Regions from separate parts of the Kitasatospora sp. NPDC088742 genome, predicted to be linked through region 3. Evidence: riboswitches for the same ligand, from Rfam matches in the RefSeq annotation. Region 3 holds a riboswitch; each other region holds the start of a gene.
The links. A riboswitch is a leader RNA that binds a small molecule or an ion and turns the genes downstream of it on or off. The one in region 3 is predicted to bind cyclic di-AMP.
Positions count from the first base shown of each region.

Region 1: another riboswitch for cyclic di-AMP. It lies ahead of ACZ6ZR_RS28235 (M23 family metallopeptidase); the one in region 3 lies ahead of ACZ6ZR_RS00660 (hypothetical protein).
Region 2: another riboswitch for cyclic di-AMP. It lies ahead of ACZ6ZR_RS37605 (transglycosylase family protein); the one in region 3 lies ahead of ACZ6ZR_RS00660 (hypothetical protein).
Region 4: another riboswitch for cyclic di-AMP. It lies ahead of ACZ6ZR_RS03560 (glycoside hydrolase family 16 protein); the one in region 3 lies ahead of ACZ6ZR_RS00660 (hypothetical protein).

Region 1 covers NZ_JBVJLD010000043.1:21,073-28,091, reverse strand. The annotation lists gene ACZ6ZR_RS28270 (SpoIIE family protein phosphatase) at 1-393, opposite strand, end outside; gene ACZ6ZR_RS28265 (PP2C family protein-serine/threonine phosphatase) at 636-1,760, opposite strand; gene ACZ6ZR_RS28260 (hypothetical protein) at 1,863-2,066, opposite strand; gene ACZ6ZR_RS28255 (TetR/AcrR family transcriptional regulator) at 2,193-2,765, opposite strand; gene ACZ6ZR_RS28250 (alpha/beta fold hydrolase) at 2,765-3,586, opposite strand; gene ACZ6ZR_RS28245 (tautomerase family protein) at 3,678-3,875, shown strand; gene ACZ6ZR_RS28240 (YiaA/YiaB family inner membrane protein) at 3,903-4,193, opposite strand; cyclic di-AMP (ydaO/yuaA leader) riboswitch at 4,406-4,564, shown strand; gene ACZ6ZR_RS28235 (M23 family metallopeptidase) at 4,577-5,443, shown strand; gene ACZ6ZR_RS28230 (hypothetical protein) at 5,490-6,359, opposite strand; gene ACZ6ZR_RS28225 (sensor domain-containing protein) at 6,548-7,019, shown strand, end outside.
Region 2 covers NZ_JBVJLD010000087.1:7,309-14,327, reverse strand. The annotation lists gene ACZ6ZR_RS37620 (nucleoside triphosphate pyrophosphohydrolase) at 1-706, shown strand, start outside; gene ACZ6ZR_RS37615 (SDR family NAD(P)-dependent oxidoreductase) at 725-1,120, opposite strand; gene ACZ6ZR_RS37610 (cytochrome P450 family protein) at 1,478-2,725, shown strand; cyclic di-AMP (ydaO/yuaA leader) riboswitch at 2,952-3,103, shown strand; gene ACZ6ZR_RS37605 (transglycosylase family protein) at 3,109-3,879, shown strand; gene eno (phosphopyruvate hydratase) at 4,075-5,361, shown strand; gene ACZ6ZR_RS37595 (FtsB family cell division protein) at 5,483-5,887, shown strand; partial or broken gene ACZ6ZR_RS37590 (DUF501 domain-containing protein) at 5,904-6,404, shown strand; gene ACZ6ZR_RS37585 (Ppx/GppA phosphatase family protein) at 6,557-7,019, shown strand, end outside.
Region 3 covers NZ_JBVJLD010000001.1:156,158-163,176, reverse strand. The annotation lists gene ACZ6ZR_RS00670 (SpoIIE family protein phosphatase) at 1-2,328, shown strand, start outside; gene ACZ6ZR_RS00665 (cupredoxin domain-containing protein) at 2,340-2,786, opposite strand; gene ACZ6ZR_RS00660 (hypothetical protein) at 2,971-4,077, opposite strand; cyclic di-AMP (ydaO/yuaA leader) riboswitch at 4,081-4,213, opposite strand; gene ACZ6ZR_RS00655 (GNAT family N-acetyltransferase) at 4,416-4,850, opposite strand; gene ACZ6ZR_RS00650 (HAD family hydrolase) at 4,862-5,497, opposite strand; gene ACZ6ZR_RS00645 (NAD-dependent epimerase/dehydratase family protein) at 5,479-6,477, opposite strand; gene ACZ6ZR_RS00640 (aminotransferase family protein) at 6,491-7,019, opposite strand, start outside.
Region 4 covers NZ_JBVJLD010000002.1:302,663-309,681, reverse strand. The annotation lists gene ACZ6ZR_RS03575 (hypothetical protein) at 1-322, shown strand, start outside; gene ACZ6ZR_RS03570 (guanyl-specific ribonuclease) at 383-778, opposite strand; gene ACZ6ZR_RS03565 (esterase/lipase family protein) at 981-2,219, shown strand; cyclic di-AMP (ydaO/yuaA leader) riboswitch at 2,356-2,524, shown strand; gene ACZ6ZR_RS03560 (glycoside hydrolase family 16 protein) at 2,530-3,735, shown strand; gene ACZ6ZR_RS03555 (hypothetical protein) at 3,758-4,225, opposite strand; gene ACZ6ZR_RS03550 (antibiotic biosynthesis monooxygenase) at 4,308-4,637, shown strand; gene ACZ6ZR_RS03545 (IclR family transcriptional regulator) at 4,661-5,455, opposite strand; gene aceB (malate synthase A) at 5,645-7,019, shown strand, end outside.

The DNA.
Region 1 (7,019 bases), on a different contig from region 3:
TACCGCCAGCGCGACCAGCCCGGTGCCCCGGCCGGCGTGCGTGCGCGGATAGTCCGCACTGGTCTGCTCCGGGCTCAGCAGCACCGGCTCGCGGCGCTTCAACGCCAGCGCGGCGGGCAGCTCCGAGGCCGGGTCCACCACGCCGTACCGCTCGTGCGCCCACTCCGGCAGACCGTGCGAGGCCGCCAGCCGCAGCATCCCGTCGCCGTCCGTCAGGTACAGCGCCGACCCCTCACCGGTGATCCACCCGGGGCCCTCGGAGAGGATCGTCCCGAGGAGTTCGGCGGCGCCGTGCGCGCGCAGCAGCAGCCGCACGCAGCGCATCACCGTCCGCGGCCCCTGCGCACGGGCCGCCCCTTCCTCGGAGGCGAGCCACGGCTCGGTCAGGTCCATCGCAGACTCCGGCCCTTCCGCACGCGGGGTAGTGCGCCCATCCTATTTCCGCGCCCCCCATTTCGGCGGCTCCGGCGCACGGACGCGGCTGCGGCCCGCAAGGGCCGTCAGGGGCGCGAGGAACTGCGCGCGGGGGAACGGCAGCGCGTGCAACTGGCTCGCATGCCCCGATCTAGTGCCGTGCCCGCCTTCCGAACTCGCGCAGTTCCCCGCGCCCCTGACTGCCCCTGCCGGGCACGGCACTAGCCCAGGCGGCGGTGGACGACCACGACGGTGCGGTCGTCGGCGACGTCCGGGGCGACTGCGGTGAGGAGGGTGGCGGCGGGGTCGCCGGTGGCGCTGCGGAGGAGGGGCGCCGCGGTGGAGAGCAGCCGGGCGATGCCGTCGTCGATGTCCTCACCGGGGACCTCGACCAGGCCGTCGCTGTAGAGCAGCAGTGAGTCGCCGTGGTCCAGCTGGCCGTGCACGGGCGGGTAGCGGGAGCCGGCCAGGATGCCCAGGGCCGGGCCGCCGTCGGTGGCGAGCAGCCAGCTGCCGCCCGCCGTCCGGTGGTAGTGGGCGGCGGGCGGGTGGCCGGCGTTGAAGAGGCGGTAGCCGCCGTGCGAGGGATGCAGGGCCAGGTGGACGGCGGTGGCGAACTCCTCCTCCCAGTCCAGCCGGGAGAGGTAGTCGTTGGCGGTCGGCAGGAAGTCCTCCGGCGGCACCGAGCCGAGCAGCATCGCGAATGCCCCGGAGAGGTGCATCGACCGCGCGGCGGCCCGGCTGCCCTTGCCGGAGACGTCGACGAGCACCACCTCCAGCAGGTCCTGCTCCGGCCGGTGCGAGGCGAGCAGGAAGTCCCCGGAGAAGAAGGTGCCGGAGACCGGCGCCAGCGCCTGGTGGAAGCGCCAGTCCAGGAGCTGGTCGGGGAGGCGTCCGAGCGCGGTGGTCCGCTCGGAGAGCTCCAGCAGCATGGAGTCGCCCCGGGTGCCGCGCAGCCCGAGCCGGCTGCGGTGACGGGAGGTCAGCAGCACGGTCAGCGCGGAGGCGATCACCACCCAGGTGGAGCCGGGGGTGAGGCCGAGCGGTTCGCGCCAGAGGAAGCAGCCGGCCAGGCCGGCCACCACCGGCACCAGCAGGGTCAGCTGACGGCGGGTGTGCAGCAGGAAGCCGCCGAGGATCACCGGGAGCACCAGGGCGGACGGCGGGCAGCCGGTGGGGAGGACGATGGCCAGCAGGGCGAGCAGCAGGGTGAGCACCGAGAGCAGGCCGAGCGCGGCCTTCTCGGCGGACGGGTCCCCGTCCAGGAGCTGGCTGGCCCAGCGTCCGCCGGGGCCGCGGCGCAGCCGGTCGGTGAGCTGGCGGGCCATCGTGGTGACTGCGGGCACCTGACCTCCGCCGGTGGCTGACCTTCCGTCAGACCACTCTAGGCAGGAACCCCGTAAGGCACCCGTCAGCCTGCGTCAAGGGGCCTACCGCGCCTACCGCGCCTACTGGCCGTCGCTCTCGCCGTACGACTCCTGCCGACGGGCCGGGACGCTGCGCAGCGAGCGGAAGCCGAGCGCGATCGCCAGCAGGCGGCGCCCGGTGGAGACGGCGGGGGCGGCGGCGGTGCGGCCGGTGCCGGTGAGCGGGGTGCGCTGCGCGGGGACCAGCCCGGTGGCGGGCCGGGCGGCGGGCGTGGTCTGCGTCATGCGCACGTCCTTCGGGCTGGTGCGTCGGTACGGGTACGTACCGGAAGGCTGTCAGTGTCACCCGGCCACGGCGACGGTTCGGTATCGAAAACCACCCGAACGGATACCGTTCCTGTGAACGCACATCTAACCCGCCGTCGGCCAGTTCCGCAGCCCCTCGACCACTACCCCGATCAACCGCTCCCGAGTCACCGTCAGTTCCGCGCTCAGCCGGAACGCCCCGGCGGCGGTCAGCGAGGCGAAGCCGTGCGCCGTCGAACGGACTGCGCGGGCGGCGTGCACCGCCTCGTCGCCGGTCAGTCCGTAGCCGTCCAGCACGGTGAGGATCACGCCGACCAGGCGGCCCGCGGCGGCGGTCAGCTCGGGGTCGTCCAGCGGGGCCTGCGGGAGTGCGGCGTACCGGCGCGGGTACTGCTCGGCGTAGTCCAGGTAGGCGCGGAGCAGGGCGGTGGCGGCCGCGTCCCGGCCGAGTCCGGTGACCGCGGCGTCCAGCCGCTCGGCCAGCTCCTCGGTGACCCGGACGGCGATCAGGCGGCGCAGCTCGGCCAGGCCGCCGGGGACGTGCTTGTAGAGCGAGGGGGTGGCGACGCCGGCCCGGGCGGCGACCGAGGCGAGGGTGAGGGTGTCCGGGCCCTGAGCGTCGATCAGCTCGACGGCGTGGTCCACCACGCCGGTGGGGGTGAGTCCGACCCTGGGCATCAGCTGACCTCACGCAGGAAGGGGAGCAGGGCGTCGGCGGTGGCCTGCGGGTACTCCGCCATTGGGTAGTGCCCGGCACCGTCGATCATCACCTTACGGGCCGTCAGCGCGGCCGCCTGCCGGTCGGCCACCGCCTCCGGGTCGGGGAAGTCCGGGTCCCGGCGGCCCATCAGCACCAGCGCGGGGCAGCGCACCCCGGCCGTCCAGCCCTCGGGGGAGGAGTCTCCGGTGGCGTAGCCCCGGGTGGCCTTCTTGCGGCCGGGGGTGCGCAGGGCGGCCACCGCGGCGGCCCGGTACTCGGCGAAGTCGGCGGGCTTGGCGCCCGGGTGGGCCTTGTCGAGGTAGAGGCCCCAGAAGGCGGGGACGTGCACCAGGGCCAGGCCGAGCACCTTGAGCAGGGCGCGCTGGGCGGCGGTCGGCGGCAGGTTCTCCACGAAGGCGTCGATCAGGGCGATCCCGGCGATCCGCTCCGGGGCCTCGGCGGCGGCCTTGACCACGGTGGCGCCGGTGTAGGAGTTCCCGGCCAGGGCGGCGCGCTCGATGGAGAGGTGGTCGAGCAGGGCCAGCACGTCGCCGGCCAGGGCGGCGGGGGAGTAGTCGTCCCAGTCGATCGAGGACTCGCCGAAGCCGCGCAGGTCCAGGGTGATCACCCGGTGGCCGGCCTCGGCCAGCAGCGGGCGCAGGTACCGGTAGACGGTGCGGGAGTCGAGCATGCCGGGGAGCAGGACCACCGGCAGGCCGGTGCCGGGGGAGTCGTCGTAGGCCAGCCGGCCGCCGGGGAGGTCGAGGTACCGGGTCTCGGGGTGCGTCTGCGTCGTCATGCTTCAAAGCTAAGGCTAATAGCCTTAGCCGTCAAGGGGTGCGGCGGTGCTAGCGTGCGGAGCGGAGAAGTCCGAACGCGGAAGGGACGTCATGCCGTTCATCAACGTCAAGCAGCTGTCCGGCCGGAGCGAGGAGCAGCGGGCCGAGATCGCCCGCGAGCTCACCGCGACCTACGCCCGGGTCACCGGCGTGAGCCCGGAGAACATCTGGGTGGCGATCGAGGAGATCCCGGCCGAGAACTGGTCCTCGGGCGGCGAGACCTTCGCCGCCAAGCGCGCCAAGGGCTGACGGCCGGTCAGGAAGGGCGCAGGAGGGTCAGGGGGCGTCCACCCGGAACGGGTCGTGCTCGGCGAGGAGCTTCTCCAGCCGGGCCTGGTCGACCCGGGTGGTGATCTCCCCCTCCTCCTGGCGGTCCCGGATCACCTTGGCGAGGGTGAACGCCGAGGTGATCTCCCAGAGCAGGCCGACCGCGAGGAATGCCCGCATCCAGGCGTTCACCGGCAGGTAGAGGACCCCGAGGGCGAGGGCGGCGGTGGCCAGCGCGAAGGAGAGCACGGCCTGGGCGTAGTAGGCGTTGGTGGTCCGGGGCTGGGTGGCTGCGGTCATGTGCCCAGGATGGCCAACTCCCTTGTGGCCCACCTGAGTACGGGTGCTCAATCCGGGCCCGTGCGAGGGGCTGAGTACCCGGCCCGGCGGCCCTGGTTCACGGCGCGTCAGAAAGAGATGGACTGCACCACTCAAGCCGCTTGGAATCATGGGCTCCTAGGATTAACGTTTGATAACGCAGCGCGGTCGGCAACGCCGTACCCGAACGGCACCGTGCGCCGTCGCCTAATCCCACGGCCCTCCCCACGGGGAGGTCCAGGGAGCCGGGGAACCACGTTCCTTGGGGTGAATCGGCCGGGCCCCACCCGGTCGTAGGAGACCTTCCTGCTCCGAACCCGTCAGCTAACCCGGTAGGCGCGAAGGAAGGAAAGGAGCGCGCCTCCGTGGCGTCGACGCACACCCAGGCACACCCCAGGCACGACGGTAACGGCACCACCCAGCTGCTCGACCACCCGCTTCCGCAGGACGCGGCCCGGCACCGGATGCCCCGTCAGGCCCGCTCCTCCGGCCCGCTGCTCGGCGTCACCGCGATGGCCGCCACGCTCGGCGCCACCGGCTTCGCCGCGGCCGCCCCGGCCGCCGCCGTCCCCGCCGCTCCGCCGGCCGTCGCCGCCGCCGACCAGCCGGCCGAGGACCGCACCGCCGAGGAGCGCCCGCTCTCCGCCGACCCCGGGCTGGCCCTCGCCGCCCGCATCCAGCAGCAGGCCGACGGCCAGCGCACCACCGCCGAGGAGACCGCCCGGCTGGCCGCCGCCCAGGAGGCCGAGGCCAAGCGCACCGCCCAGGCCCAGGAGCTCGCCGCCGCCGAGGCCGCCGCCGCGAGGACCGCGCAGGCGGCAGAGGCCGCGCAGGCCGGCGACTTCACCCTCCCCACCAGCGGCTACCAGCTCACCGCGCACTACGGCCAGTCCGGCTCCTACTGGTCCCACCTGCACACCGGCCTGGACTTCGCCGCCGCCACCGGCACCCCCGTGGTCGCCGTCACCGGAGGCACCGTCAGCTCGGCCGGCTGGTCCGGCGCCTACGGCTACCGGGTGATCCAGAGCCTGCCCGACGGCACCGAGCTCTGGTACTGCCACCTCTCCTCGATCACCGTCGCCTCCGGCCAGGTCGCCCCCGGCACCGAGCTCGGCAAGGTCGGCGCCACCGGCAACGTCACCGGCCCGCACCTCCACCTGGAGGTCCGCCCCGCCGGCGCCACCCCGGTCGACCCGCTGACCTGGCTGAACGGCCACGGCCTCAACCCCTGACGCACCGTCGGACCCGCCGCCCACCCGGCGGCGGGTCCGGGTCCCGTCACTCCTCGTCCTGGTACCCCTGGGCCGTCAGGTACTCCTCGATCTCCTCGTGCCCGGGCTCCGGCGCCAGGTCCGGGTACTCGTGCACCAGCAGCGCCGCCAGCCCCGGCACCGTCCACTCGCCGCACAGCCGCAGCGCCTCCTCGGCCACCGTCGCCTCGAAGGCGTCGAAGTCCCCCGAGAGCTCCTCCGGCATCGGCAGCCCGAGCGCGTTCAGCCCCGCCAGGTTCCGGTAGGAGCGCTGCATCAGCCGGTTCTCCAGCAGCATCCGCGCCCCGTCGGTGGCCATCCCGACCGAGATCACCCGGGTCGGACCCCAGCCGCCGTCCGAGCCGACCTCGTCCAGCCCGGCCAACGCCCCGTACGCCTCGGCCCGCTGCTCCCGCGTCAGCTCCCGGAACCCGTCCAGCCAGGCCCGCACCGCCGCCTCGTCCGCCGTGTCCACCCCGTCCGCCCGCAGCAGCAGTGCGTACAGCCGGGGCCAGGTCACCAGGTGCGGCTGGCGCAGCAGCCCGCAGAGCAGCTCGCCCTGCCACTCCGCCTCCGCGTGCAGCTTCTCCTGCCGCTTGGCGTTCAGCCGCTTGGTCGCCCGCTGATGGTCGATCAGCAGCTCCACCGCCCTGCCGTACGCCTCCGGCTCGGACTCCGGCTGGACGTACAGGTAGAGCCGTTCGTACAGCAGCTGCTCCAGCACCGCGGAGGTCAGCTCCGGGAAGCCGTCGTGCATCCGGCCGTCGCCGAGCTCCAGCAGGACGAGCACGGTGCGCAGCGCGGCCTCCGGCACGGGGTGCCGCCCCTGTTCGGCGGCCCAGTCCAGCAGGTCGTCGGCGCGGGTGCGGGGGCTGAGCAGGAGGTCCTCGTGGTTCACCCTCGTACGGTATCCGGTGACGGACCGTCGGGAAGCCGCGGCACCGGCCCCGTCACCGCCCGGGCCCGTGGGGGGTAGGGAGAACCCCACCCCCCACCCACCGGCCCGCCTCATTCCGCCGGCCCGCCCCGCGCTGCGACCGTAGGAGCGTGAGCCAGGAGCGGCAGCAAGCGGACCAGGAGCCGGTGATGACCAGTCAGACCCACCACTACGCGGCGCAGTACGAGAGCCGGACGGACAGCGCGGCCCACCCCGGCTTCTGGCGGGCGCCGTTCACCGCCGCCCCCTACCGCGAACTGGGCTTCCTGCTCACCGCCCTCCCGCTCGCGGTCCTCGGCTTCGCCTTCACCGTGGCCCTCTTCTCGGCCGGCCTCGGCCTCGTGGTCACCGTCCTCGGCCTCCCGGTGCTGGCCGCCCTCACCACCGGCGGCCGCGGCTTCGCCGCGCTGGAGCGCCACCGCGCCCGCACCCTGCTCGGCACCGAGGTCGGCGACCCCGCGCCGGTCCAGCGGCGCCGCCCCGGCTTCTGGGGCGCCGTCACCGCCCACCTGGCCGACGGCCTCGGCTGGCGCGCCGCGCTCTACCAGGTCCTGATGCTGCCCTGGTCGATCCTCGCCTTCGTGCTCCCGGTGGTCACCCTCACCGTCGGCTGGGTGCTCG
Region 2 (7,019 bases), on a different contig from region 3:
CCGGATCGCGGTCGAGCGGGCCGGGGAGGTGCCCGAGATCGAGCTGCTGCCCGGCTCCTACGACCTGCCCGGTGCCCGGCTGCTCGACCTGGTCTCGGTGATGGACCGGCTCCGCTCCCCGGGCGGCTGCCCCTGGGACGCCGAGCAGACCCACGCCTCGCTGGTGAAGTACCTGGTGGAGGAGGCCTTCGAGCTGGTCGAGGCGATCGAGGACGGGGACCGGGTCACCCTGCGCGAGGAGCTCGGCGACGTGCTGCTCCAGGTCCTCTTCCACTCCCGGATCGCCGAGGAGCACCCGGAGGACCCGTTCACGGTGGACGACGTGGCCGGGGACATCGTCGAGAAGCTGATGTACCGTCACCCGCACGTCTTCGGCGACGTGGAGGCGGCCGGCGCGGCCGAGGTGGAGGCCAACTGGGAGCAGCTCAAGGCCGCCGAGAAGCAGCGCGACTCGATCCTGGACGGCGTCCCCGCCGGGCTGCCCGCGCTGGCGTACGCGGCCAAGCTGGTCTCCCGGGTCCGCCGGGCCGGCTTCACCGCCGTCCCGGACGCCCCGTACGAACTCCCCGCCGCGCTCGACCAGGAGAGCCTGGGCAGGGTGCTGCTGGCCCTCGCCCAGCGGGCCTACGACGAGGACCTGGACATCGACCAGGCGCTGCGCGCCACCACCCGTGCCTACCGGGACGAGGTCAGGGCGGCGGAGTAGCGCTGTTGCCGGGAGGGCTCAGGCGGCGACGGCGGGCGTGACGACCTCGCCGATCGCGTCGCCGACCTGGGCCATCAGCTCGGCCAGCGGGCCGAGGTGGTCCGGGAGTTCGGCCAGCGTCAGGATGCGTTCGGCACCCGGGCCGCAGACGCAGAACAGGTCGATCGGGCCGAGGTGCTTGGCCGCGGTGGAGACCAGCGCGGCCACGTCGGAGGGCTGCCGGACGTCGGCGCCCACGCCGACCACCGGGCAGCCCGGCCGGTCCAGCTCGGTGGCCAGGTCCTCGGCCACCCCGGGCCGCTGGTCGGCGATCAACAGGCCGGCCGCCCCGGCGGCGGCGAACCGCCGGGCCAGCCCGGCACCCGAACCGCCGTCCAGTACCGCGATGACCACCACTGCCCCGGTTACTCGCATGGGACTGCTCCTCCTTGAGCCGCGCCCGGCAGGGACGCGCCGCACCGGCGTCCCTCCAAGTCCGTATCGGAGGATCGTAAGCACGGGCCGATTCTCCGCAAGGTCTAATACCCGTCAGGTGACCAGGCTCACTCCTGAGGTCTCCCCCGGCAGAGCTTGCCCCGTCGCGCCGCCCGGCACGCACTCTCGCCGCACCGGGAAAAGACCCAAGTAGCTCCGCTACGAGGGCCTTTCCCCGGCACGCCGAGAGCACGCGCCCTCCTTGCCCGCCATCGGGCAGGAGGGGCCCTGAACGACGCTCCTCATGGGGCAAGCCCTGCCGGGGGAGACCCCATCCGCCGGGTTACCGTTCACGACATGCCGGAAAGCCCTGCCCCGACCCAGCCCGCCCTCTTCACCTGGGAGTTCGCCGCCGACCCGTACCCCGCGTACGCCTGGCTGCGCGAGCACGCCCCGGTGCACCGCACCACCCTGCCCAGCGGGGTGGACGCCTGGCTGGTCACCAGGTACGCGGACGCCCGGCAGGCGTTGGCCGACGCCCGGCTCTCCAAGAACCCGGCGCACCACAGCGAACAGGCCCACCGCACCGGCCGGGTCGGCATCCCGGGGGAGCGGCAGGCCGACCTGATGACCCATCTGCTGAACATCGACCCGCCGGACCACACCCGGCTGCGCCGCCTGGTCTCCAAGGCCTTCACCCCGCGCCGGGTGGCCGAGTTCCAGCCCCGGGTGCAGGAGCTGACCGACCGCCTGATCGACGGCTTCGCGGCCCGCGGCGAGGCCGACCTGATCCACGAGTTCGCCTTCCCGCTCCCGATCTACGCGATCTGCGACCTGCTCGGCGTGCCGCCGGAGGACCAGGACGACCTGCGGGACTGGGCCGGGGCGATGATCCGTCACCACGGCGGCCAGCGCGGCGGGGTGGGCCGGGCGGTGAAGAAGATCCGCAACTACCTGCTGGAGCTGATCCACCGCAAGCGGGCCGACCTCGGCGAGGACCTGATCTCCGGACTGATCCGGGCCAGTGACCACGGCGAGCACCTGACGGAGAACGAGGCCGCCGCGATGGCCTTCATCCTGCTGTTCGCCGGCTTCGAGACGACCATCAACCTGATCGGCAACGGCACCTACGCGCTGCTGCGCAACCCGGAGCAGCGGGAGCTGCTCCAGGCGTCGCTGCGCCGGGGCGAGAGCGCCCTGTTGGAGACGGCGGTGGAGGAACTGCTGCGCTACGACGGCCCGGTGGAGCTCGCCACCTGGCGGTTCGCCACCAGCCCGCTGACCATCGGCGGGGTGGACATCCCGGTGGGGGACCCGGTGTTGGTGGTGCTGGCCGCGGCCGACCGCGATCCGGCCAGATTCTCGGCCGAGAACACCCTGGACCTGGCGCGGCAGGACAATCCGCACCTGGGTTTCGGCCACGGCATCCACTACTGCATCGGCGCCCCACTGGCCCGCCTGGAGGGCCAACTCGCGCTCGGCACCCTGCTCACCCGGCTGCCCGACCTGCAACTCGCCGCCGAGCCCGCTGACCTGCGCTGGCGCGGCGGCCTGATCATGCGCGGGCTGCGGGAGTTGCCGGTGGGCTTCACCCCGGAAGGCTGAACACCCGTTGTCTGACGGCGTGTCGGTCATATCTGATCGACCGTGATCTGAATACACATCAATCCGGCCACAGAAGTACGGTTTGTGGACGACCCACAGCGCAGCGTGATTTCGGTGTGATGTGTTCGACATGAGCTTGTGATCGGTCAGCTGATCTGCTTACCCTCCCTGCAGTCCGCAGCTGCGGACCCCGTGCGCGGAACGCCGAATCCTGCCCGCCGCGCCGCCGGGACACCGACCAGACCCTTGGGCAGGGGCGGGGGACCCACACGTACGTCGCCGTCCCCCCACGGCTTGGGGTGAAGCCGCCTCACGGCGGCCGGGCCACCTCCCGGTCCGAACCCGACAGCTCACCTCGCAGGCGTGCGGAGAGGGATTTCTTCATGCTGTTCACTGGTTCGGGCCGTCATCGTCGTCGTACCCAGGCCGAGAAGGCCATCGCCGTCGCGGGCGTGGCCGGCGTCGGCCTCGCCCTGCCGCTGATGGCCGCCACCGGCGCCCAGGCCGCCCCGGTCTCCACCTGGGACAAGGTCGCCGCGTGCGAGAGCGGCGGCGACTGGTCGATCAACACCGGCAACGGCTTCTACGGCGGCCTGCAGTTCACCTCCAGCACCTGGGCCGGCTTCGGCGGCAAGGCGTACGCGGCGCAGGCCAACCAGGCCAGCAAGGGCCAGCAGATCGCGATCGCCGAGAAGGTGCTCGCCTCCCAGGGCCCCGGCGCCTGGCCGGTCTGCTCCGTCAAGGCGGGCCTGACCAAGGGCGGCGCCGCCGCCCAGGTCGACACCAACTCCGAGGCCAAGGCCTCCCGTTCGGAGACCCGCTCGGCCGCGCCGAAGACCGAGACCCCGAAGGCCGCGGCGCCGAAGACGGAGTCCCCGAAGACCACGAAGGCCGCGCCCAAGGCCGTCGAGACCAGCAAGCCGGCGCCGAAGGTCGCGACCCCGAAGGCCGCCGCGCCGACGGTGAGCACCCCGAAGCACGCCGCCCCGAAGACCCAGGCCACCGGCAACTACACCGTGCAGTCCGGTGACACCCTGTCCGGCATCGCCGCCGCCAAGGGCCTGGACTGGCAGCAGGTCTACCAGGGCAACAAGTCGGTCGTGGGCGGCGACCCCGACCTGATCTTCCCGGGCCAGGTCCTCCAGCTCGGCTGATCCGACGCACCGTCATCCCGGCGGGGCCGCACCGTGATCCGGTGCGGCCCCGCCGTGCTCGCCCCGGGTGGACTACCGGTGGGTAGGAAGGCCACGAGGTGAGACGGGACCGAGGTCAGCGTGGTCCCGGGCCCGGGTGCGGTTAGGCTCTGGTCGTAACGACTACACGTCCCCGCTTCCGCAAGGAGATGCCTCGTGCCGTCCATTGATGTCGTCGTAGCCCGCGAGATCCTCGACTCCCGTGGCAACCCCACGGTCGAGGTCGAGGTCGGCCTGGACGACGGCAGCACCGGCCGCGCCGCCGTCCCGTCGGGTGCCTCCACCGGCGCCTTCGAGGCGCTTGAGCTTCGCGACGGTGACAAGAACCGCTACTTCGGCAAGGGCGTCGAGAAGGCCGTCCTGGCCGTCATCGAGCAGATCGGCCCGGAGCTCGTCGGCTACGACGCCACCGAGCAGCGCCTCATCGACCAGGCCATGCTCGACCTGGACGCCACCCCGGACAAGTCCTCGCTCGGCGCCAACGCCATCCTCGGCGTCTCGCTCGCCGTGGCGCACGCCGCCTCCGAGGCCAGCGACCTGCCGCTGTTCCGCTACCTCGGTGGCCCGAACGCGCACGTCCTGCCCGTCCCGATGATGAACATCGTCAACGGTGGGTCGCACGCCGACTCCAACGTCGACATCCAGGAGTTCATGATCGCCCCGATCGGTGCGGAGTCCTTCTCCGAGGCCGTCCGCTGGGGCGTCGAGGTCTACCACACGCTCAAGGGCGTGCTGAAGGAGCGCGGTCTCTCCACCGGTCTGGGCGACGAGGGCGGCTTCGCGCCGAACCTCGACTCCAACCGTGAGGCCCTCGACCTCATCGTCGAGGCCATCAAGAAGGCCGGCTACACCCCGGGCAAGGACGTCGCGCTCGCGCTCGACGTGGCCGCCTCCGAGTTCTACAAGGACGGCGCCTACCAGTTCGAGGGCAAGGCGCTCACCTCCGCCGAGCTCATCGACTACTACGCCGAGCTGGTCGCCGCGTACCCGCTGGTCTCCATCGAGGACCCGCTGGACGAGTCCGACTGGGACGGCTGGAAGGCGATGACCGACCAGCTGGGCGACAAGGTCCAGCTCGTCGGCGACGACCTGTTCGTCACCAACCCGGCCCGCCTGGCCCGTGGCATCGAGACCGGCACCGCCAACGCGCTGCTGGTGAAGGTGAACCAGATCGGCTCGCTGACCGAGACCCTGGACGCCGTCGAGCTGGCCCAGCGCAACGGCTACCGCTGCATGATGTCGCACCGCTCCGGCGAGACCGAGGACGTCACCATCGCCGACCTCGCCGTCGCCACCAACTGCGGCCAGATCAAGACCGGCGCCCCGGCCCGCTCCGAGCGCGTCGCCAAGTACAACCAGCTGCTGCGCATCGAGGAGATCCTCGACGACGCCGCCGAGTACGCGGGCCGCGGCGCGTTCCCGCGGTTCCGCTCCGAGGCCTGAGCGACCCGGGGCTGACACTCGGCCGGCTGTGAACGGTGCCCCGGCTCCCACCCCGTAGGGTGGAGGGCCGGGGCACCGGCATGTGGACGGAGGGGTACCGGCGATGTGGAAGATTCCGGGCTTGGCGGCGCGACCGCGCTTCACCAGCCGCGCCACCGTGCTGGTGCTGGTCCTCTGCTCGCTGGTGGCGATCCTCGCCTACCCCACCCGGCAGTACATCGCGCAGCGCTCCGAGATCAACGCCCAGCGCGCCAAGGCCGAGCACGCCAGGGCCGAGGTGGAGAAGCTCAGCCGGGAGAAGGCGCGCTGGCAGGACCCGGAGTTCGTGAAGGCCCAGGCCCGTCAGCGGCTGCACTACGCGATGCCCGGCGAGACCCCGTTCATCTCGGTGGACCCGGCCCCGCCGGCCACCAAGTCCTCCTCGGCCGACGGTGCGTCAGCTCCGCAGGCCAAGGCCGCCCAGCCCTGGTACGCCAGCGTCTGGGACTCCGTCGACCAGGCCGACACCCCCACCGCCCAACGCTAGAGGCAGCACAGACCCGATGACTGACACCCCCTCCGTTCCCGAGGTTTCCGACCAGGACGTCGCCGCCATCGCGGCCCAGCTCGGCCGGGTGCCGCGCGGCCTCCGCGGTGTGGCCCACCGCTGCCCGTGCGGCAACCCGGACGTGGTGGAGACCGCGCCCCGGCTGCCCGACGGCACGCCGTTCCCGACCCTCTACTACCTGACCTGCCCCAAGGCCGCCTCGCTGATCGGCACCCTGGAGGCGGACGGCGTGATGAAGGAGCAGACCGCCCGGCTGGCCGAGGACCCGGAGCTGGCGGCCGCGTACCAGAAGGCGCACGAGGACTACATCGCGCGCCGGGACGCCATCGAGGTGCTGGAGGGCTTCCCGAGCGCCGGCGGCATGCCGGACCGGGTGAAGTGCCTGCACGTGCTGGTCGGCCACTCGCTGGCCGCCGGGGAGGGCGTCAACCCGCTCGGCGACGAGGCCATCGGCATGTTGGAGGAGTGGTGGGCCAAGGGCCCCTGCGTCTCCCCGGAGGAGGTCGAGGCGGCCGGTGGCCGAGTACTGAGGAACCGGGCGAAGGACCACGACCACGAGGCCGTGATCGCCGCCAAGGAGCAGCTGACCGCCGAGCGGGCCGCCAAGAAGGCCGCCGCCGAGGCCGAGCAGGGGGAGTCCGAGTGAGCATGACCAGGGTGGGTGCCATCGACTGCGGCACCAACTCGATCCGGCTGCTGGTGGCCGACCTCGACCCGGAGACGGGCGAGATCACCGACCTGGACCGCCGGATGGTGATCAACCGGCTGGGCCAGGGCGTGGACCGCACCGGCCGCCTCGCCCCCGAGGCGCTGGAGCGCACCTTCGCCGCCTGCCGCGAGTACGCCGCCGTGCTGGCCGAGCACGGGGTCGGCCCGGACCGGCTGCGGTTCGTGGCCACCAGCGCCTCCCGGGACGCCGAGAACAGCGCCGAGTACGTGGCCGGGGTCAAGGAGATCCTGGGCGTGGAGCCGACCGTGGTGAGCGGCGAGGAGGAGGCCCGGCTCTCCTTCACCGGCGCCACCAAGGAGCTGACCGGTGGTCAGTTCCCGTCCCCGTACCTGGTGTTCGACCTCGGCGGCGGCTCCACCGAGTTCGTTCTGGGCGGCGCGG
Region 3 (7,019 bases):
CGCTACACCCACCCGATGCCCGACCGGATCGGCAAGAAGTTCGTCGGCACCACGGCACCCGTGCTGGCCGGGGAGTCGATCACCGAGGAGGTCAACGGCACCATCGGCCCGCTGGTGCAGGCCGTGGTCCCGGTGCGCGACTCCGGGGGCCAGGTGGTGGGCATGGTCTCGGCGGGGATCAGGACCAGCCGGGTCAGCGACAGCGCCGACCGGCAGCTGCCGGTCCTGATCGGCAGCGCGGCCGCCGCCCTCGCCCTGGCCACCGTCGGCGCCGCGCTGGTCAGCCGCCGGCTGCGCCGGCAGACCCGGGGCCTCGGGCCGTCCGAGATGACCCGGATGTACGAACACCACGACGCGGTGCTGCACGCGGTCCGCGAGGGCGTGCTGATCGTCGACCGGGAGGGCAGGCTGCTGCTCGCCAACGACGAGGCGGAGCGGCTGCTGGGCCTGCCGGCCGCCGCCGAGGGGCGGCACGTCACCGAGCTGGGCCTCGACCGCCGGATGGCCGAGCTGCTCGCCGCCGGGCAGTCCGTGACGGACGAGGTGCTGGCCGCGGGCGACCGGATGCTGGCGGTCAACGTCCGGCCGACCGACCTGCACGGCGGCCCGCCCGGTCTGGTCGCGACCCTGCGCGACTCCACCGAGCTGCGCGCCCTCACCGGGAAGGCCGAGCTGGCCGGCCGCCGGCTCAAGCTGCTCTACGACGCGGGCCTGGCGGTCGGCACCACCCTGGACGTGAACCGGACCGCCCAGGAGCTGGCCGAGGTGGCCGTGCCGGCCTTCGCGGACCACGTCACGGTCGACCTCGCGGAGTCCGTGCTCCGGGGCGAGGAGCCGGCGGCCGGGGCACCGATGCGCCGGGCCGCTCTGAGCCCCGACCACCCCGACGGCCCGTTCCTCCCGGTGGGCGAGCCGGTCCCGCTGGTCCCCGGCACCCCGCGCGCCCGCAGCCTGCGCAGCGGGCTGCCGGTGACCGAGACCGACCTCACCGAGGCCCTCGCGGCCTGGCACGGGCACAACCCGGAGCGCGCGCGGCAGGTGCGCGGGCACGGCGTGCACGCGCTGCTCGCGGTGCCGCTGCGGGCCAGAGGCGTGGTGCTCGGGATCGCCACCTTCTGGCGGGCCGAGCGGCCGGAGGCCTTCGACCAGGAGGACGTCGCGCTCGCCGAGGAGCTGGTCGCCCGCGCGGCCGTCAGCATCGACAACGCCCGCCGCTACACCCGCGAGCACACCATGGCCGTCACGCTCCAGCGCAGCCTGCTGCCGGGCGGTCTGCCCGAGCAGGACGCGCTGGACGTGGCCCGCCGCTACCTGCCCGCGCAGGCCGGGGTCGGCGGCGACTGGTTCGACGTGATCCCGCTGCCCGGCGCCCGGGTCGCGCTGGTGGTCGGCGACGTGGTCGGGCACGGGCTGCACGCGGCCGCCACCATGGGCCGGCTGCGCACCGCGGTGCACAACTTCTCCTCCCTCGACCTGCCGCCCGGCGAACTCCTCAGCCTGATGGACGACTTGGTCAACCGGATCGACCAGGACCAGGCCGGCGAGCACGGCGAGGCACCGATCACCGGGGCGACCTGCCTGTACGCGATCTACGACCCGGCCTCGCAGCGCTGCACCGTGGCGCGGGCCGGCCACCTGCCGCCCGCCGTGGTCCACCCGGACGGCACGGTGGAGTTCCCCGACATCCCCGCCGGGCCTCCGCTCGGCCTGGTCGGACTGCCGTTCGAGACGGCCGAGTTGGAGCTGCCCGAGGGCACCAGCTTGGTCCTCTACACCGACGGCCTGGTCGAGGCCCGCGGCCGCGACATCGACCTCGGCCTGAACCTGCTGGCCACCGCCCTCGCCCGGCCCGGCCGCGACCCGGAGCAGACCTGCGAGGACGTGCTCGGCGCGCTGCTGTCCGCCGACCCCACCGACGACATCGCCCTGCTGGTCGCCCGGACCCGCGCCCTGACGGACGGTCAGGTCAGGGTCTGGGACGTGCCCTCGGAGCCCACCGCCGTACGCGGGGTCCGCGCGGACGTGGCCCGGCTGCTCGGCGAGTGGGGCCTGGACGACCTCGCCTTCACCACCGAACTGATCCTCAGCGAGCTGGTCACCAACGCCATCCGCTACGGCCAGGCCCCGATCCGGGTCCGCCTGCTGCACGGCCGGTCGCTGATCTGCGAGGTCTCGGACGGCAGCAGCACCTCACCCCACCTGCGGTACGCGGCCACCACCGACGAGGGCGGGCGCGGGCTGTTCCTGGTGGCCCAGTGCTCCGACCGCTGGGGCACCCGGTACACCGAGAGCGGCAAGGTCATCTGGGCCGAGCAGCGCCTGCCCTGATCAGCGGACGGTCAGCGGACGGTCAGGGTGCCCTTCATGCTGGTCGGGTGCAGCGTGCAGAAGAAGGGGTAACTCCCCGGCGTGGACGGGGCGGTGATGGTCTTGGACTGACCCTTGCTCAGGGTGCCGGTGTCGAAGCCGCCGCTGCCCGTGGCGGTGAGCGTGTGCGCGGCGCTGTCCTGGTTGGTCACGGTGATCCGGGCCCCGGGCGCGACGGTGAGGTCCGCCGGGGTGAACTTGAAGTCGCGGATCACCACGGAGGCGGTCGTGGCGGGCGCGGAAGCACTCGCGGAAGCGGAAGCAGAGGCCGACGCGGAGGTGGAGGCCGACGCCGAAGCGGAGGCGGAACGGGACGCCGACGGGCTCGCCGAGGCGGAGGGGGTGGGCGTCGCGCTCGACCCGCCACCGCCGCCCTTGTCGTCCGAGCAGCCCGCCGCCCCGAGCAGGAGCACGGCCACGGCCGCGACCGTGGCGTACCGACGGGAACGGCCAAGGGCAGAGTGGGTCGGCATCGGATCGTCCTCCAGGTGTGACCGGCGTCGGGCCGCACCATCAGCGCACACCGACGGCCCTGACACACCGTCGCCCCGCCTGGGCGCCGCCGGGTTTCACCCGACCGGCGGCGGGCCCAGGGGGTCGAGGTCAGCCCTGGAACGCCGTGTTCAGGGTCTGCCAGAGGGGCTTGGTGGCGTAGGGCAGCATGTCCTCGGCGTAGTACCACCAGAAGTGGCCGCCGGCGTAGTAGGGCAGGTCGATCTTGAGGCCGTAGTAGTACGTCAGCATCGACCCGGCCGCCGCCTGGGTGGTGCCGGTGGCGGCGTCGGGCAGGCCGACCTCGCCGAAGCCGAGCTTGGCGTTCGGGTAGAGGGCGTGCAGCTGCTGGAAGTAGGAGGTCCAAGTGGCCGCGCTGGGACGGATGTTGTTGCACTGGCCCTCGTAGTAGCTGAGGGTCACGTAGTCCAGGCCGTTGCGCATGTCCTCCGGCACGTACTGCTTGGTGAAGGCGATCGGGTCGAGCTCGGTGGGGCCGTTGCCGCAGCCGATGTCGTAGTAGAGGGTCAGCGCGCTGCGCTTGCCGGCCGTCTCGACCTGGCGGTAGGCGTCGGTGATCTTGGTGGAGACGTCGGCGTAGCTGCCGAGCCAGTTGCCGTTGACCTCGTTGCCGATCTCCCAGAGGTCCACCTTGTCGCCGAAGGCCTTCAGGTACTGGGCGACGCGGTCGTGGTAGGCCTGGGCCGAGAAACTCTTCACGTACTCCGAGTCGAGGATCTCGCCCATGAGGTAGCTGACGGGCTGGAGTTGGTTGACCGCCGCGGTGTAGGAGCCCGGGCCCTCGGTCTCGTCGAAGACGAGACGGGTGGTCGGGGTACGGGCCAGGTGCCGCGAGGAGTCCACCAGCGCGGAGAGCTCCGAGACGTCGTCGGCGGTGACGCCGTACAGCCGGTCGGGCAGCGCGCGCATGCCGGCGGGCGCGGGCGTCGCACTCGGCGTGGGCGTGGGCGTGGCGCTCGGCGTGGGCGTGGCGCTCGGCGCGGGAGTCGGCGCGGGAGTCGGGCTGGGCTTGGGCGTCGCGGTCGGCGTCGGCGTCGGGCTCGGTGTGCGCGTCGGCTGGTAGCGCCAGTGGCCGGACTGCGTGGAGGTCCGGGCGGCCTGGGCGCCGGAGGCCTGGGTGCTGATCACGAACGGGAGGGCGAGCAGGCCGGCTGCGGCCGCCGCGCCGACCCGTACAGGGGTGGCAGAAAAGCGCATGGACAGGTTCCTCTGCGACGCCTGCGAGGTGAGCTGTCGGGTTCGGGCCGGAGGTACGGCCCGGCCGCGCTGTGGGAGCGGCTTCACCCCGAGCCTGCGGCCACCGCGGACGCACGTGCGCGGGCGGGGGGCAGCAGGCGGCTGACCTGGTTCCCCCGCTCCCGTCCGTGTCCGTGCTCGAGTGACCGCCGGCGGGTGGACGGGATTCGGCGTCCCACCGGCGGGGCCCGCGCGGAGCGGGCGACTCGGAGCAGGCTAGCAGCCGTCCCGGCACGGACAAGACGGTGAAGGACGCTGTAGCGCAGCTCACAGAGCCGCCCGCTCCGCGCGGCGAGGGGTCAGCTCGTCCAGTGCGGGGAGCGCAGGCCGGCCGGGGTGGAGCGGAAGCCGCAGGAGCGTTCGTAGAAGTCGACGTGCTCGGGGTCGTAGTCCACGTGCACCCAGTCGCAGCCGGCCCGGAAGGCCTCCTCGGTGACCTCGTCCACCAACCGCTTTCCGATGCCCAGGCGTTGGTACTCGGGGTGGACGGCGGTGTCCAGCACGAAGGCGTGCTTGCCGCCGTCCCACACCGCGTGCACGAAGCCGACCAGGCGGTCGGCGTCGAAGGCACCGATCCAGCTGAGGCTGTGCCGCTCCAGGCGGCTCGCCCACGGGGTGACGGTGAGCTCCTCGTCCGGGACCGCCGGCCCGTCCGGGCTGAACGCCCGTTCGTGCAGTGCGGACAGCTCCCTGTCGTCGACCCCGAACCGGACCTTCAACTCGACCTCGGTCACGCCGATTTCACCTATTTCCGCTCTGTACCGTCTTCCAGCAACCGGGCGATCCCCGCAGCGAGGGCCTCCGGTGTGTCCGCGAGCAGCGTACCGATTCCCAAGCGCTCCGCCGCGCCGGTGACTTCGGGGTTGTCGTCGATCAGGACAGCCCGCTCCAGGGTCCGGCCGCAGCGTTCGGCGACGGCGGCGAAGAACTCCGCGGTGGGCTTGACCCGCCCGACCCGCCAGGAGGAGGCGATCACGTCGAACTTGCCCAGGTGGCCGTGGGCGCCGTCCTTGACGGCGTCCCAGTGCTCGGCCTCGTTGTTGGCCAGCACGAGCAGCAAGTCGGGCCGGTGGCGGCGGAGTTCGGCGATGGCGGCGAAGGCACCCGGACGGGGGACCACGCAGTCCCGGTAGAGGGCGTCCAGCCACTGCGGGTCCACCCGCAGGCCGGCCGGTGCCCCGGCCGCCACCAGGGCGTCGGCCAGTACGTCGTGGACGTGGGCCAGGCCGACCTCGTAGGCGGCGTCCCTGGCGTCCAGTTCGGCCAACAGCCGTTCCGGGTCGGCATGGTGACGGTCCGCCAGCTGCTGGAGGAAGTCGGTCTCCTCGGTGACGTTGTTGAAGATGACGCCCCCGGCGTCCATCAGGATCGTGTCGGCCATACCCGCTCCACGTTCTCGCGCATCCAGTCGAGGTTGGCGGCCAGCCCGGCCGCGAGGTCGTACTTGGCGGCCCAGCCGGTGGTGCGGGTCAGCTTGGCCGGGTCGGCCTGGAGCTTCATGACCTCGCCGGGGCGGGGCGGTCCGTGCAGGATCTCGCTGCGGGAGCCGGTGAGTTCGACCACCAGGCGGGCGGTGTCGGTGACGCTGTGGTCGACACCGGTGCCGATGTTGTAGGCCTCGCCGGTGCCGGGGAGGCGGCCGAGGGCGAGGAAGGCCTCGACGGTGTCGGCCACGTAGGTGAGGTCGCGGGTCTGCTCGCCGGTGCCGTTGATGGTGATCGGTTCGCCGCGCAAGGCCTTGGCGAGGAAGAGCGGGACGGCGTCGTAGACGTGCCGGGGGCCGTAGCAGTTGAACGGCCGGACGATGGTCAGCGGGGTGCCGTAGGTGTGGGAGTAGGACCAGGCGAGCCGGTCGCAGGCCACCTTGGAGGCGGCGTACGGGGTGGCGGGCATCAGCGGGTGCTGCTCGGTGATGGCGTCGGGCTGGGTGCCGTAGACCTCGCTGGAGCTGGTGACCAGCAGGTGTTCGGGGCCGGTCAGCCGGGCGGCCTCCAGCACGTTGAGGGTGGAGCCGAGGTTGGTCTGCACGACGCTGGCGGGCTGGTCCAGCGAGGCCGGGACGTAGGCGTCCGCGGCCAGGTGGAACCAGGTGCTCGCCTCGATGCCGCTGAGCACGGTGACGGCCGAGGGCCCGGCCAGGTCCAGGTGGACCAGGCGGTGCAGGGCCGCGACGGCGGGGGCGGGGAGGTTGCGCAGGCGGTTGGTGACCTGGGTGCCGGAGACCCGGCGGACCACGGCGGTGACCTGGGCACCGAGGCCGATCAGGGCCTCGGTGAGGTGCGAGCCGACGAAGCCGTCGGCCCCGGTCACCAGGACCGGGCGGCCGGCCCAGTAGCGCTCGGCCGATTCGGTGGACGACATCAGTGGGGGTGCCTCACTCGCTCGCAGGGATGCGGGACAGCGCCGCGCGGGACGCCTCCGCCAGGAAGCCGATCTCCTCGGAGGTGCTGGTGAGCGGCGGCGCGAGGATGACCCCTTCGCCGCTCCCGTCCGGGTTGAAGCCGTTGAACGGGTAGAGCAGCAGCCCGGCCTCCCGGCCACGGGCCAGCGCGGCCCGCTGGGCGCCGGGCACCAGCTCCACCGCGTGGAAGTACCCCACCCCCCGGGTCCGGACCACCGCCGGGAGGTCCTCCAACGCCCGTACTGCGGCGGTGAGTTCACCTCCCCTGGGGGTGGAGGGGTCGAGCGCGCCGAGGTCCTGGAGCACGTCGAGCACCGCGAGTCCGACGGCGGCCTGGAGCGGGCTGGCGGACATGGTGCCCATCAGCGGGAGCGGGCGCCCCGAGGAGCGCAGCGAGTCCACGCCCGCCTCGTTCACCAGCACGGCGGAGAGCGGCAGGTACCCGGCGGACAGGCCCTTGGCGAGCACCACCAGGTCGGCCGCGCTGCCGGGGTCGTGGTCG
Region 4 (7,019 bases), on a different contig from region 3:
GGCCGGGGCCCTCCCCGAGGGCCGGGTCCGCGAGTTGGCGGCGGTCCTCGCCGCGGAGTGCCCGGACGGCCTCGAGCGGGCGAGGCTGCTGCTCGCCTGGCTCGGCCGGCTGCCGTGGCCGACCGAGTCGGACGGCGGTGAAGGCCGGTTGGTCCGAGGCCTGTTGGAGGGTCTGGACCCGATCGCCGCCGTCGCGGCCGCCGGTGCCGTGGACGACCTCTCGGCGATGGGGCTGCTCCGCTGGGCGGACCGGTACCGGCACGTACCCGGTCTCGTCGAGCTGGCCGGCCCGGTGCTCTCCCGGCGCCTGCCCCGCGGGTGAGGCGCGGAACCGCCCGCCCCCGGGGAAGTGGGGCGGGCGGTCGGGGGGTGAACGGGGGTGTCAGCAGCCGAAGTTGACCTTGTAGAAGGTCGCGTAGTGGTCCGCGGTGTAGTAGTCCTCGTGGAAGACCTTGCCGGTGATGATGCGGCGGGCGCCGCGGGTGGAGGAGCCCGGGGTCTTCACGGTGTACTCGTGGTAGTAGGTGGCGGTCTGCTTCGGGAGGATGCCCTCGCGGTTCTGGAAGACGACGCCGTCCTGGCTGTACGGGAACGGGCCGCCCTGGTCGATCAGCTTGATGGTGGTGCGGCCCTCGGGCGGGAGGGCGGTGTAGCAGATGCTCCCGCTGACGGCGGCGGAGGCGTCGGTGGCGAACACGGCTGTGGGGGCGAGGGTGAGGAGACCGACGGCGGCGACGGAGGCGGCACGGGTCTTCAACGCGCGTAGAGTGATTCGCATGTCCCTCAGTCTGAGGGTTTGTCAGGTCCCGGAGGAAGTGCTGCGGAAACACTTCATCAGCGGGTAACTCGCCGTGAATCCAGGTGACTTGTGGATTGCCGACATGCTGCGGACGTGGTGGGTGTGTGACCGTCACATGGGGGAGCGGTACCGGTGCGCCTACCGTGGCCGGACCTCTCCTCCGACCCGACGGAGCCCCCCTGTGAGACGACTCCTCGTCCTGCTGCTCAGCTGCGCCGCACTGGCCCTGGGAATCGGTCCGGCCGTCGCCGCGCCCCCCGCCTACCTGAAGCTGGAGGCGGCCTACTCCGCCCCCGGCAACGGCTGGGCCGCGGTGGAGCGTTGGTACGACACCACCACCGGCTTCCGCGCCGAGCAGTTCCCCGCCGACGGCCGGGGCGACCAGGACGGCGCGCGGGTCACGTACTTCGGCGGGGTGAAGCGCCCCTCCTCGGCCCGCTTCCTGCTGTACTCGGCGGCCGGCTGGAACACCGGCGCCAAGTCCGCCGTGCTCCTGGTGCACGGGGCCAACGACAACGCGGACCGGGCCTGGGCCAACCCCGGCGAGAGCGGCAACTGCGGTGCGGCGAACTGCCCTTCGACCGGCCTGGCGCAGCAGCTGGCCGCCGCCGGGCACCGGGTCTTCGCGATCGGCTTCGCCCACAGGCACGGTGACAACCTGATGCAGGCTCAGGCCGTCGGGGACGCGATCGCGGTGATCCGGGACCGCCTCGGGGTGGGGCAGGTCGACCTGGTGAGTTGGAGCAAGGGCGAGGTGGCGGCCCGGAGTTGGGTCTCCTCGGTCCGGCCCTCCTGGGGGCGGGCCTACCCCGGTGACGTCCGCCGCCTGGTCACCCTCGGCGGCCCGAACGGCGGCCTCGACTACGTCTACGCGCACGGCTGGAGCTTCTCGCTGGCCACTTGGCCCGCCTGCGGCGGCACGGCCGACGCGCCCTCCCCGCACCTCTGGATGACCTGCTACGGCACCTACACCTCCCAGCCCTGCCTCGGTGTGCTGCCGGTCAACGGCTCCGACTGCTTCCCCGGCCAGCGCCAGCTGCTGGCCCGCTGGGACGGCAGGTACGGCGTGGACCAGCTCACCCAGGACTGGTGGACCACCTACTACGGCGGCCAGGGCTTCTACACCTCCGGCCAGGGCATCCAGGCCGCGATCGACGCGGGCTCGCTGATCGCCCCGCTCCAGCAGGCCGGCACCCCCGCCACCGTCCCGGCCTACCTGCTGGCCGGCGGCTCCGCCGACCTCCCCGGCCTGCTCAACGAGAACCGCGGCCCGAGCGACGGCATCGTCTTCACCGCCAGCGCCCTGGACACCACCGGCATCCGAACGGTCGGCGGCACGAAGCTGCTTGCCGACCTCAACCACCTCGAACTCGGCTGGGCCCCGGCCGCCGCCGCCCAGGTCGGCGCCTGGCTGGCCTGACGCGGGGCGGCCGCGGCCGTTGCCTGTGAGCGAGGTCTCGTTGTCGCGCGGCGGGGTAGCTGCCTAGCCTGCATGGAGTTCGTGCAGCTGCGGACGCCGTCGCCGGGGCGCCGAGTCCTGCCTGCCCGTCGACGGTCACTCGACCACATCGAGTACGGGCAGGAGCGGGGGAACCAGGTCAGTCCGTGACCCCTGCCCGCCTGTCCGGCGCCGGGGCACTCGGGGTGAAGCCGCACCACAGGCGGCCGGGCGTTCCCTCATGCCCGAACCCGACAGCTCACCTCGCAGGCGCCGAAAGAGGACCCTGCCCATGCGTATCTCCCTCACCCCGGCGCGCCTCGGCGCGGCGGCCCTGGTGGCTGTCCCGCTGGTCGCCGCCGCCCCGCTGGCCGGCCAGGCCGAGGCCGTGACCGTCGTCACCCAGGACCGGCTCGGCCCGGGCACGCTCGCCGCCGACGTGGCCGGCCGGGCCAGCCTGACCGTGCACTCCGGCTCCTGCTTCACCGCCAAGACCCTGGGTGTCGGCGTCCGGGACACCGCCGGGCGCAACCTCGACTTCCCCGGCAACGCGAGCAACGTGCGGATCTGCCCGGGCGGGGTGACCTTCACCAGCGGTGCCCGGGCGCTGCCGGCCGGGACGTACACCCAGTTCGGCTTCTGGCAGGACCAGAACGGGGGCTGGCACAACCTGCCGTCCCGTCAACTGGTCGTCGGCGGCGGCTCGGTGACCCCGACACCGACTCCCACGCCCACCCCGACACCGACTCCCACGCCGACCCCCACCCCCACTCCGACGCCCACGCCGACCCCCATCCCCGGCGGGTCGCCCGTCCCGGGCAAGGCGCTGACCTGGTCGGAGGAGTTCGACGCGCCCGTCGCGCTCGGCAGCAAGTGGGTCAGCGACCGCAGCAGCAGCTACCGTTACGGCACCCACAACCCGGACGACAACAAGCTGGACTGGCTGAACCCGTCCGGCGTCTCGGTCGCGAACGGTGTGGCCACCTTCACCGCCAAGCCCTCCGCGCACACCCTGGAGAACGGCAAGCAGGCCTGGGAGACCGGGCTGCTCACCACCGAGTACTCCTCGCAGGGCTTCCAGGTGCGGACCGGCGACTACGCCGAGGCCCGCGTCCAGCTGCCCTCCGAGGCCGGTGCCTGGCCCGCGCTGTGGACCTGGAAGGACGGCAACGGGGAGATCGACAGCTTCGAGTACCACCCGGACAACGCCGCCCTGCTGGAGCTGACCAACCACGTCAAGCCGGCCCAGAAGTACCACGCCGACGCCGCCGTCCTCGGCCACGACAAGTGGGTCACCGTCGGCACGTACTACGGCGCGAACTCCGTCGACTGGTACGTCAACGGGGTCAAGGTCTTCTCCGACAACCAGGGTGTCGGGACGAACTGGTCGGCCTACCTGATCCTCAACCTCTCGGTGGGCGCCGGGAAGTACCACCCGGCGCCCGCCGGCACCGCGCCGATCGACTTCGCCGCGGACTGGGTCCGCGTCTACCGCTAGTGCCGTGCCCGGCACTAGGAACTCAGGCCACGGACAGCGTGAACGGCGTGGAGTTGTTCGCGAGGTTCGTGTCGTCCGCGCTGATCACCTTGACGTGCCCCTCGGCCTTCGTGCCGGGGGGCACGTCGGCGTTCACCCGGACGGGGGCGAGGACCGTGGCGGTCCGGTAGCGGGGGAGTCCGGCGCCGAAGGAGCAGCTCAGGAGGTGGCCGTCGGCCGTCCGGTGGCAGGTGGTCGGGAAGTCCGGGCCGACGAAGGTGAAGCCGTCCGGCACATCCAGGAGCACCGTGAAGGCGGAGCCCGTCCGGTCCGGGCCCCCGTTGCCGACGAAGCCGTGCACCGTGGTGGTGCCTCCGGGCGGGGCCGCGTCCGGGTCCAGCCGGACCACCTCCAGGTCCGAGCGCGAGGGCAGTGCGCTCGCCGGCCCGGCCACCGCCAGCACCAGCGCCGCCGCCCCGGCGAGTACCGCCGTCAGCTTCCGTCCACCCATGGTCCACTCCCGTTCGCTCTCCGTGTCACGCCCTGTACAGAATGTATTGGCGTAGCGTGGAGGACAGGTGGAGGTGAGGACGGTGTCCGGACAGGTGTTGAGCGAGGTCTCCGGAGTGGTCGGCCCCGACAGGGAGGCCCAACTAGTGACGTCCTACCGGGAGTTGGTGGCCGGGGAGCTGCCGGAGGGGTTGATCAGGACGGAGCTGCTGCGAGGGCCGGGCGGCCGCTGGCGGGTGCAGAGCCTGTGGCGGGACAAGGCCGCGCTGGAGGCCGTCCGGGCGGATCCGAAGCTGGCCGCCGCGCCCCGGCTGTTCCGCGAGGTGGGCGTGGAGCCGGAGCTGACGGTCTTCCAGCTGACGGCGGCCCAGGTCGGGGCACAGCTCGGGACGCCCGGCCTCGATGCGGACTGAGGCCGGGCGTCGCTGACCTGACGTCAGGGGGCCAGGACCTGACCGAGCCGGGCCGCGATCTGCCGCATCACGGGGACCAACGAGCTCTCCCCGGCCTGCGCCTCCAGGGCCCGGATCCGGGCCTCCGGGCCGGAGACCGAGAGGGCGGTGGGAGTGGGTGCGCCGGGTACGGCGACGGCGATGCAGCGCACCCCGATCTCCTGCTCCTGGTCGTCGACCACGTAGCCGGAGGCCCGGGCGTGGGCCAGTTGGGCGAAGAGCTCGTCCGGATCGGTGACGGTGTACGGGGTGTGCGACTGGAGCGGCTGGGTGCCCAGCACCGCGCGCGCCTCGGGCTCGTCCAGCTGGGCGAGCAGGGCCTTGCCCACGCCGGTGCAGTGCGGCTGCACCCGGCGGCCGACCTCGGTGAACATCCGCATCGAGCGGCGGGACTGCACCTGGCCGACGTAGACCACCTCACCGCCCTCCAGCACCGCGAGGTTGGCGGTCTCGCCGGTGGCCTCCATCAGCTCGGCCAGGTACGGGCGGGCCCAACTGCCCAGCAGGCGGCCGGAGGTCTCGCCGAGGCGGATCAGCCGGGGGCCGAGGGTGTAGCGGCGGGCGGTGTCCTGGCGGACATATCCCTGCTGCACGAGGGTACGGATCAGGCGGTGGATGGTCGGCATCGGCAGGCCGGAGGTGGCGGAGAGCTCGCTCAGGGTCGCGATGCCACCGGAGTCGGCGAGTGCTTCGAGCAGCTGGAAGGCGCGCTCGACGGACTGGACGCCGCCGCCGGCACGCTCGGCCCCGGTCGGTGCTGCTGCGGGGGTGGTGGCCACCGGCGTTCCCTTCTGCTGTGGAGGAGGAGTAGAGTCCCGGCGATCTACCTCAACAAACCGTTGAAATTCTGTATCGCGGAAACTAGTCTCCACCTTACAGAACCGAACCCGCCAGTAGGTGGGTCGGTATCGAGGAGGCTCGCACCGGAGCCTCCCTGCTGGCTCAACTGTCCAAGGAGTGTTCTGCCCATGGCTGCAGACCAGGACCCCGTCGGCGCCCCCTCCGCCGCTCCGGTCGTCACTGTCGCCGGTCCGCGCGTCCCCCGCAGCGAGGAGGTGCTCACTCCCGAGGCGGTCTCGTTCGTGGTCGGCCTCCACCGTGCCTTCGAAGGCCGCCGGCAGGAGCTGCTGGCCCGCCGCAAGACCCGCCGCGCCGAGATCGCGGCCGCGGGCACCCTCGACTTCCTCCCGGAGACCGCCGAGGTCCGCGCCGGTGACTGGAAGGTCGCCCCCGCCCCCCGCGCGCTCCAGGACCGCCGGGTCGAGATCACCGGGCCGACCGACCGCAAGATGGTCATCAACGCGCTCAACTCCGGCGCCAAGGTCTGGCTCGCCGACTTCGAGGACGCCACCGCCCCCACCTGGGAGAACGTGGTCAGCGGTCAGGTCAACCTGATCGACGCCTACGAGGGCCGGATCGACTTCACCACCGAGGCCGGCAAGTCCTACGCCCTCAAGCCCGCCGCCGAGCTGGCCACCGTGGTGGTCCGCCCCCGCGGCTGGCACCTGGACGAGAACCACCTGCTGGTCGACGGCGTGCCGGTCTCCGGCGGCCTCTTCGACTTCGGTCTGTACTTCTTCCACAACGCGGCCCGGCTGATCGCCAAGGGCGAGGCGGACCCGAACTCCGGCCCGTACTTCTACCTGCCGAAGACCGAGAGCCACCTGGAAGCCCGGCTCTGGAACGACGTCTTCACCCACGCGCAGGCCGCGCTCGGCATCCCGCACGGCACCGTCCGTGCCACGGTGCTGATCGAGACCATCACCGCCGCGTTCGAGATGGACGAGATCCTCTACGAACTCCGGGACCACGCCGCCGGGTTGAACGCCGGCCGGTGGGACTACCTGTTCTCCATCGTGAAGAACTTCCGGGACGCCGGGGAGCACTACATCCTCCCGGACCGGAACTCCGTCACGATGGCGGCCCCGTTCATGGCCGCCTACACCCGCCTGCTGGTGCAGACCTGCCACAAGCGCGGCGCCCACGCGATCGGCGGCATGGCCGCCTTCATCCCGTCCCGCCGCGACCCCGAGGTCAACGCCGCCGCGCTGGCCAAGGTCAAGGCCGACAAGGACCGCGAGGCCGGCAACGGCTTCGACGGCTCCTGGGTCGCCCACCCCGACCTGGTCGCGGTGGCCCGGGCCTCCTTCGACGCGGTGCTCGGCGACCAGCCGAACCAGAAGCAGAACCCCGGCCCCGCCGAGCCGGTGACGGCGGCTCAGCTGCTCGACATCGCCGGTGCGGGCGGCAGCTGCACCGAGGCCGGGCTGCACAACGCCGTCCAGGTCGGCGTCCGCTACATCGAGGCCTGGCTGCGCGGGCTCGGCGCGGTCGGCATCTTCA